Regions from separate parts of the Mesorhizobium sp. CNPSo 4670 genome, predicted to be linked through region 2. Evidence: predicted binding sites of a transcription regulator. Region 2 holds the regulator's gene; the other holds the start of a gene.
The links. Region 2 encodes HrcA, which represses chaperone genes, less so after heat shock. Its sites were predicted from a motif close to GTTAGCACTCNCNNNNNGNGAGTGCTAAC; they were not measured.
Positions count from the first base shown of each region.

Region 1 (4,413 bases), on a different contig from region 2:
TTCGTACGCGAGCACCGGAAGCGCAGGTATCAGCCGTTTGCAGGCCGGCATCGCCTGAATCTTCAGTAGCCGCCCATGCCACCGCCGCCGCCACCACCCGCGGGTGCGGCATCCTTGGCCGGGATATCGGTGATCATCGCTTCAGCCGTGATCAGAAGGGCCGCGATCGAGCCGGCGTCCTGCAATGCGGTGCGCACCACTTTCGCCGGGTCGACGATGCCTGCCTTGATCATGTCGACATAGACCTCGTTCTGGGCGTCGAAGCCCTGATTGTGGTCCTTGCTGTCGGTGAGCTTGCCGACCACGATCGAGCCTTCGACGCCGGAATTCTCGGCGATCTGGCGGATTGGCGCTTCGAGTGCCCGCAGCACGATCGAGATGCCTGCCGTGACATCGTCATTGGCGCCGGTCAGGCCGGCAAGTGCCGACCTTGCGCGCAGCAGAGCCACGCCGCCGCCGGGTACGATGCCTTCTTCAACCGCCGCGCGCGTCGCATTGAGCGCGTCGTCGATGCGGTCCTTCTTTTCCTTGACTTCCGACTCGGTGGCGCCGCCGACGCGGATGACGGCAACACCGCCGGAGAGCTTGGCCAGCCGCTCCTGCAGCTTTTCCTTGTCGTAGTCGGAGGTCGTCTCCTCGATCTGGCCCTTGATCTGGGCGATGCGCGCCTGGATGGTGGCCTTGGTGCCGGCGCCGTCGATGATCGTGGTGGTGTCCTTCTCGATCAGCACGCGCTTGGCGCGGCCGAGCATCTCGATGGTGACGTTCTCGAGCTTGATGCCGAGATCCTCGGAGATCATCTGGCCCGATGTGAGCACCGCGATGTCTTCCAGCATCGCCTTGCGGCGATCGCCGAAGCCCGGCGCCTTGACGGCCGCGACCTTGAGGCCGCCGCGCAGCTTGTTGACGACCAGCGTGGCGAGCGCCTCGCCCTCGACGTCCTCGGAGATGATCAGCAGCGGCCTGCCGCTTTGCACCACCGCTTCGAGGATCGGCAGCATCGCCTGCAGATTGCCGAGCTTCTTCTCGTGGATGAGCACGTAGGGCTCTTCCAGCTCGACGCGCATCTTGTCGGCGTTGGTGACGAAATAAGGTGAGAGATAGCCGCGATCGAACTGCATGCCCTCGACGACATCGAGCTCGGTGTCGGCGGTCTTGGCTTCCTCGACGGTGATGACGCCGTCATTGCCGACCTTGTCCATCGCCTTGGCGATCATCTCGCCGACGCTGGCATCGCCATTGGCGGCGATGGTGCCGACCTGCGCGATCTCAGCCGACGATTTGACCTTCTTGGCGCGCGCCTTGATTTCCCCAACGACGGCGGTGACCGCCTGGTCGATGCCGCGCTTCAGGTCCATCGGGTTCATACCGGCGGCGACCAGCTTGGCGCCTTCGCGCAGGATCGAGGCGGCCAGCACCGTGGCGGTGGTGGTGCCGTCACCGGCGAGGTCGTTGGTCTTCGAGGCCACTTCGCGCACCATCTGCGCGCCCATGTTCTCGAACTTGTCGGCGAGCTCGATTTCCTTGGCGACCGTGACACCATCCTTGGTGATGCGCGGCGCGCCATAGGCCTTGTCGATGATGACGTTGCGGCCCTTGGGGCCGAGCGTGACCTTCACCGCATTGGTGAGGATCTCGACGCCGCGCAGCATGCGGTCACGCGCATCGGTGGAGAATTTGATTTCCTTGGCAGACATGATTTTTATCCAGTTCGGTTGAGGAAGGCAGAGCCCTGCCCTCCATGATCAAAGCTCGGAGCAATCTTTGCGCATCCCGTGGACACGCATCGCTCCAATCAGGCGGCCTTCTTGGCTTCGGCGGCCTTTTCGATAACGCCCATGATGTCGGCTTCCTTCATGATCAACAGGTCCTCGCCGTCGATCTTGACCTCCGTGCCCGACCATTTGCCGAACAGGATGAAGTCGCCGGCCTTGACGTCGAGTGGAACAAGCGCGCCGTTTTCGTCGCGTGCACCCGGGCCGACAGCGATGACTTCGCCTTCCTGCGGCTTTTCCTTGGCATTGTCGGGGATGATGATGCCGCCCTTGGATTTGGTATCGCCTTCAGCGCGACGAATGACGACGCGGTCGTGGAGTGGCCGAAATTTCATGGGAACTTCTTTCTGGGGCCGGCACAGGCGGCCACGCCCGTCCTATATAGACGCGTTGGCACTCGATAGATAGGAGTGCCAAAAATTATTCGCCGCCGGAATTAAATATTCAAAAGTATTATTTCGGTACCCGGTTTCGTGATATCGCGGGTTGGTCAAATAATTCAAAAAATTGAATTTTGCCGATTGAGTGCCTATTTATCGGACAAGTTCGTTTTCACGATTTCAGGCACAAGGGAGATTTCTTCGATGGCCGAAGGCAATCAGACGATCATGGAAAAAGCTGAAGCCCGCTTTGTCGACAAGCAGAAGAAAACGGCGGAGCGCAACAAAGCGACCGCCGAATACATCTCCGAGGCGCGGGCCAGGGAGATCAAGACGGCAAGGCTGAGGGAACTGCGGCTGGCCAAGGAAGAGGCAGACCGCGTCGCGGAAGCCCTGAACCCGACGCCGAAGAAGAAGCGGGTGGTCAAGAAGGCCGCCGCCACGGAGGTAAAAACATGAGCCTGACCTTCCCCAACCGCAGCCGCAGCTATGACGAAGCCGGCAAGCGCATCCGTTTCGTCGGCCATGACGGAATGTTCCAGATCTCCTTCTCCGTCGCCGCCGATGCGATGACCAGGATGCAGCCGGCGACCGCGGCCAATGAAGCCGGCTACCTCGCCACGTTCGACACGCAGAGCAGCGCCATACGCGACGTGGCGTCGAAGGCCTATGACCGCACCCGAAAGAGCATGTACGTGCTGACGGCGGCCGATTTCGGCTGATCGGCGGTGACCGTGGTCAGGACTTGCGCTCTGCCCTCTCCCGGCGCTTGACGTCACGGACGTTCATCTGGACGACCATGTCCTCGGCCTCGCGCGGGCCCATCCCGACCATCACCTTTTGCCGGATCACGGCAGGCTGGCCGGTGAAGACATCGATGATGGTCCAGCTCTGGGGCAGCTCCATGCGCAGCGTGTAGCGATTGGCCATACCGGTCAGCCCTGTATCATGAAAAACACCGCGGCCAGGATCAGCACCGTCCAGGCGATGACCGACAGCTTCAGCACCATACCGCCATGCGCGGCCAGAAGCTCCCGCAGCCGCAACGCGACACCTGCCGACCGGGCCGGCGCCGTGACAGTGGCGACAGGCGACTTGGCGCCAAGTTTTCCAAACACAGGCAGCAGCGACGGTTCACGCACGAAAACAACCTCAGATGTCAGGAAGGAGCCGGAGCAAGGATGCTCGCTTGCCTTTCATAGCACTCTTTTCGCGAACGCCCTGCATGCCAAATACAAAATAGGCGCCACGGATTGCACTGGTGAAAGATGCGCGGGCCCTGTCGGCGAGGCCGTACAACAAGCCGCAGCTTGGCCCTCAGGCCGCGGCGCTGCGGTCTTTCGCGGCGGCGTCGGGCTTGAAGATACGGAACGTGTTGCGCCCTGCCGCCTTGGCGGCATAGAGCGCGGTGTCGGCCTGCATGAACAGGTCGCACGGCGCGCCCGCCTGGACGAAGGCGATGCCGACCGAGGCGCCAAGGTTGAGCGACTGGCCGCAGGCCGCGACCGGCTTGCCCATCGCCTCGATGATGCCGCGCGCCAGGCCGGAGACCGCGCCGCGGTCGAGATGCGGGCCGAGCAGGACCGCGAACTCGTCGCCGCCGACGCGCGCCACGAGATCCGCCTCGCCGCAGCTGCCGGCAAGGCGCTCAGCCGCCGCCTTCAGGCATTCGTCGCCGACGACATGGCCGAACGTGTCGTTGACGGCCTTGAAGCCGTCGAGGTCGATCAGCAGCAACGCGCCGAGCGGGCGGCCCTCGTCCGTATGCGCAAGCCGCGCCTGGAACCGGCCGCGATTGGCCAGCCCCGTCATGACGTCATATTCGGCCAGATAGCGCATCCGGTCCGACAGGATCTTCTCCTCGGTGATGTCCTGCTTCATGCCGAAGATGCGCACCGCAGCGCCGTCCTCGCACTCGACCGTCGCAGTGATGCGGATCCAGCGGCTGCGGCCGGCAAAGGTGGTGATCTCGGCATCGAGGGTGAAGCCGTTGCGCTCGGCAATCGCCCGGCCGCGCAGGCTGTCCAGCGCCTTTCGCGACTCCGCCGGATAGCACTTGATGATCTCCGAGCGATCGAGCACTGAGCCGCGTGGCAGGTCAAACAGGTCATAAACCACATCGGTCCAGGTAAGCCGCTCGTCAGGCAGGCTGCATTCCCAGACGCCAAGGCGCGCTGCTGCCGAGGCGCGGTCGAAGATCTTGCGGCTGTGAGCCAGCGAACGCTCTTGCCTGGCAATCAGTTCGGCCTGCGCCGCGA
Region 1 covers NZ_JBWJFQ010000003.1:310,625-315,037, forward strand. Annotated here, with positions in the region: gene groL (chaperonin GroEL) at 63-1,697, opposite strand; gene AC0ZT5_RS07885 (co-chaperone GroES) at 1,796-2,110, opposite strand; gene AC0ZT5_RS07890 (hypothetical protein) at 2,360-2,614, shown strand; gene AC0ZT5_RS07895 (DUF1488 family protein) at 2,611-2,877, shown strand; gene AC0ZT5_RS07900 (hypothetical protein) at 2,894-3,085, opposite strand; gene AC0ZT5_RS07905 (hypothetical protein) at 3,091-3,297, opposite strand; gene AC0ZT5_RS07910 (diguanylate cyclase domain-containing protein) at 3,473-4,413, opposite strand, start outside.
Region 1: a site for HrcA is predicted at 2,165-2,193, ahead of AC0ZT5_RS07885 (co-chaperone GroES). Genes of this name have one in related genera too.

Region 2 (4,413 bases):
TGAAGATAAGCAACACGCCGGGTCCGCAGCGGAAGAAGAGGTGCCTGCCGTCGACCTTGCCGAGCAGATCGAGCCCGAGGACGCCGGTGTAGAACTTCTCCGCAGCGTCAAGGTCGGTGACGTAGAGGGCCGATTCAAGGATGGCGGAAGGAATCACGAGGCACCCCCCTCCGCCCTACCGGGCATCTCCCCCGCAAGGGGGGAGATTGGAAGCGTCAACGCCGGCTCACAGCTTGCAACGTTGGTGGTTGGCGAAACCCAAGACCACAGCCGATCTCCCCCCTTGCGGGGGAGATGGCCGGCAGGCCAGAGGGGGGTGGGAAGGATCGCCAACCTCATCAATACAAACCAGGCCTAAACCACCGCCATCTGCTGCAGGCTGACCAGGCGCTGGATGCCTTTCTTGGCCAGGCCCATCAGGTCGGCGAACTGGTCCTCTGAAAAGGGCTCGCCCTCGGCGGTGCCCTGGATCTCGACGATGCCGCCCTTGCCGGTCATGACGAAGTTGGCATCGGTGCCGGCCGAGGAATCCTCGAGATAATCGAGGTCGATGACCGGCTGGCCGTCATGGATGCCGCAGGAAATCGCCGCGACATGGTCCTTCAGCACCTTGGCGACGCTGGCCATCTGGCGGGCCTCCATCCAGCGCAGGCAATCATACAGCGCCACCCAGCCGCCGGTGATCGAGGCCGTGCGGGTGCCGCCATCGGCCTGGATGACGTCGCAGTCGACGGTGATCTGCTGCTCGCCCAGCGCCTGCAGGTCGACCACGGCGCGCAAGGAGCGGCCTATCAGCCGCTGGATTTCCAGAGTGCGGCCGCCCTGCTTGCCGGCGGAAGCCTCGCGGCGCATGCGCTCGCCCGTCGAGCGCGGCAGCATGCCGTATTCCGCCGTGACCCAGCCTTTGCCGGAATTGCGCATCCAGCCCGGCACCTTCTCCTCGAGGCTGGCGGTACACAGGACATGGGTGTCGCCGAACTTCACCAGGCATGAGCCTTCTGCATGCTTGGAGACGCCGCGCTCAAAGGAGATGGCGCGCATTTCGTCGAATTGGCGTTTGGAGGGGCGCATTCAGGCTTCTTTCCCGTCATTTTTCGGATTCTTGGCCGGCTTGTAACCACATGGAGCGCGTGGCGCAAAGGAAAATGGCCGGTGATCTGACTTCAGACAGCCGGGTGAACTGATACAGACACCGGGTTGCGCGGACCATGGTGAAGTCTATATCCTTGGGCCGGAGGTTTTTGGCCTAATGACCAAGGCAGTCGCCGAACCCAGTCTGCTGTCGCCTGCGCTACAGTCGCTCGACATGCGTTCGCGCGACATCTTCCGGCGCATCGTCGATTCCTACCTGAAGGACGGCGAACCCGTGGGATCACGCAGCCTGTCGCGCATCCTGCCGTCCTCACTGTCGCCCGCCACCATCCGCAACGTGATGAGCGACCTCGAGCATCTCGGCCTGATCTATGCCCCCCACATTTCCGCCGGCCGGTTGCCAACGCAGGCCGGTCTGCGCTTCTTCGTCGATGCCTTCATGGAACTCGGCGACCTCTCCGACGAGGAGCGCCGCACCATCGAGGCGCAGGTGCGCGCGTCCGGCTCGGGTGCGACGCTGGAACACATGCTGACCGAGGCCAGCCAGATGCTGTCGGGCATGTCGCGCGGCGCCGGCCTGGTGCTGGCCGCCAAGAACGAGGTGGCGCTGAAGCACATCGAATTCATCCAGCTCGAGCCGACCAAGGCGCTGGCGGTGCTGGTGTCGCAAAACGGCGACGTCGAAAACCGCGTCGTCGAGTTGCCGGCCGGCATTACGGTCTCGCAGTTGCACGAAGCCTCGAACTTCCTCAACGCCCATATTCGCGGCCGCACGCTGGCCGAGGCGCGGATCGAGATTGCCCGCATCAAGGAAGAGACCAGGGCCGCACTCGACACGCTGTCGCAAGATCTGGTCGAGAAGGGGCTGGCGGTGTGGGCCGGCGCGGAGAGCGGCCTGCCGGCGCGGCTCATCGTGCGCGGCCGCGCCAACCTGCTCGAAAACGTCACCGCCCAGGCCGACATCGAACTGTTGCGTCACCTGTTCGAGGACATGGAGACGCAGGACGGGCTGATCCAGCTGCTTGATCTGGCCGAACAGGGATCGGGCGTGCGCATCTTCATCGGTTCGGAAAACAAGCTGTTTTCGCTGTCGGGCTCGTCGCTCGTCGTCGCGCCCTATCGCGACAAGGACGCCCGCGTCGTCGGCGCACTCGGCGTCATCGGCCCGACCCGGCTCAACTATGCGCGCATCGTGCCAATGGTCGACTATACGGCGCAGCTGATTTCCCGCATGCTGCGTTGAACTGGTAACCGAGGAGACGACGATGGCGCTCGAAGAATTCAAGGCCCGGATCAGTCTGTTGCTCGAGGAAATGGTCAACCAGCCGGAGGACCAGCACGAAATCCAGGAGCAGTTGCGCGAGAAACTGCAGGAAATGCGCGCCATGGGCCTGCCGCTGCCGGCCGATCTCGTCGCACTGGAAAAGCGCCTCGACGACGATTTCTACGCGGCCGGCACCTGAGGCTGGAGACCGTTTCACCTCAACTCATCGTGTGAGGCGGAACCGAGGAACAAACAGGCCGTTGATTCCTTCGCGACAAGGTGGAGGACAAAATGATCCGATTGGCCGGGCTGGCGTTTCCTGCCGCACTGTTTGTCACGACCGCGGCATTGGCCCAGCAGGCGGAGCAGCCGGTACTGAGGGGTGCCGCCGCCTTCGGCGACTGGCGTGCCGACAGGCCAGGGGTGCGCCGCCTGATCAAGGCGCAAGACCTGCCTAGGCCTTATGTCACCAAATCCGCCTCGAACGGCGCCGGCCTCGCCGACCGGCCGGCAGACGCCGAGCCGAAATTGCCGCCGGGCTTTTTGGCCGAGCTGATCGCGTCGGGCATTGGCAATCCACGGGTCGTGCGCACCGCGCCGAATGGCGACCTGTTCGTCGCCGACAGCGAAGCCAACCAGATCCGCGTCTATCGCCTTGCCGAGGGCAGCGCGAAGCCGGCGAAGGACAGCATCTTTGCCGGTGATCTCAACCAGCCATACGGCATCGCCTTCTACCCGCCAGGCAACGACCCGCAATGGGTCTATGTCGCCAACAGCGACAGCATCGTGCGCTTTGCCTACCACAATGGTGACCTGAAGGCGGCCAGTGATCCGGAAACCATCGTCGGCAACATCCCTGCCAATCATCACTGGACCCGCGACATCGTCTTCTCGCCGGACGGCAAGACGCTCTATCTGTCGGTCGGCTCGGGATCGAACGTCGCCGAGAACATGGCAAAGGAGCCGGATGGCGGCCTCGACGCCTGGACGAAGTCGCAGCCGCTGGGTGCTGCTTGGGGGTCCGAGGACGGCCGTGCCGACGTGCTGGCCTTCGACCCCGACGGCAAGAATGGCCGCATCGTCGCCACCGGCTTGCGCAACTGTTCGGGCATGACGGTCCAGCCGACGACCGGGGCGTTGTGGTGCGTCGTCAACGAGCGCGATGCGCTTGGCGATAATGTGCCGTCCGAATATGCGACTGTGGTCAAGGACGGCGCCTTCTATGGCTGGCCCTGGTACTACATCGGCAACAACGAGGATCCGCGCCACAAGGGCGAACGCCCCGATCTTGCCGGCAAGGTGACCATTCCCGATGTGCTGATGCAGGCGCACTCGGCGCCGCTCAACATTACCTTCTACGATGGAAAGGACTTGCCCGCCGAGTCCGGTTTTCCGGCCGAGTACAGAGGCGATGCTTTCGTGGCCCTGCACGGTTCATGGAATCGCGGCAACCGAACCGGATACAAGGTGGTGAGATTGCTGTTCAAGGACGGCAGGCCGACCGGCGAGTACGAGGACTTCATCACCGGCTTCGTCGTCTCCAACGGCGAGGTGTGGGGACGACCGGTCGGCGTCGCGGTGGCCCGCGACGGTGCGCTGATCGTGACCGAGGACGGCAACGGCACCATCTGGCGCGTCACCTATAGTGGCGGCCGTTCCTGACGGCGTGGTCGCACGCCGGCGTGGTGCAATCGAATCCGGCTTCAGGGAATTCCCGCATGGCTGACCTTGTGTCATAAGTCGTCGTTGCAACAACGATACGCATAAAAAATCAAGACTTTGGACGCGCAAGGCCGCAACCATGACCCTTACCGGCTTCCTCGCCTACAGTGCCGCCCTCGGCATCGCCGCCGCCATTCCCGGCCCCGGCGTCACCGCGCTCGTCGCGCGGGCGCTCGGCTCCGGCTTCCGCTCGTCGCTGGCCATGTCCTTTGGCCTGATGCTTGGCGACCTCACCTATCTGACCGCCGTGGTGCTGGGCCTGGCCTTCGTCGCGCAGACTTTCGGCATGGTGTTTCTGGTCATCAAATGGCTTGGTGTCGCCTATCTCGCCTTCC
Region 2 covers NZ_JBWJFQ010000018.1:65,862-70,274, reverse strand. Annotated here, with positions in the region: gene AC0ZT5_RS25715 (VOC family protein) at 1-157, opposite strand, end outside; gene rph (ribonuclease PH) at 355-1,071, opposite strand; gene hrcA (heat-inducible transcriptional repressor HrcA) at 1,250-2,335, shown strand; gene AC0ZT5_RS25700 (hypothetical protein) at 2,358-2,555, shown strand; gene AC0ZT5_RS25695 (PQQ-dependent sugar dehydrogenase) at 2,648-4,018, shown strand; gene AC0ZT5_RS25690 (LysE family translocator) at 4,158-4,413, shown strand, end outside.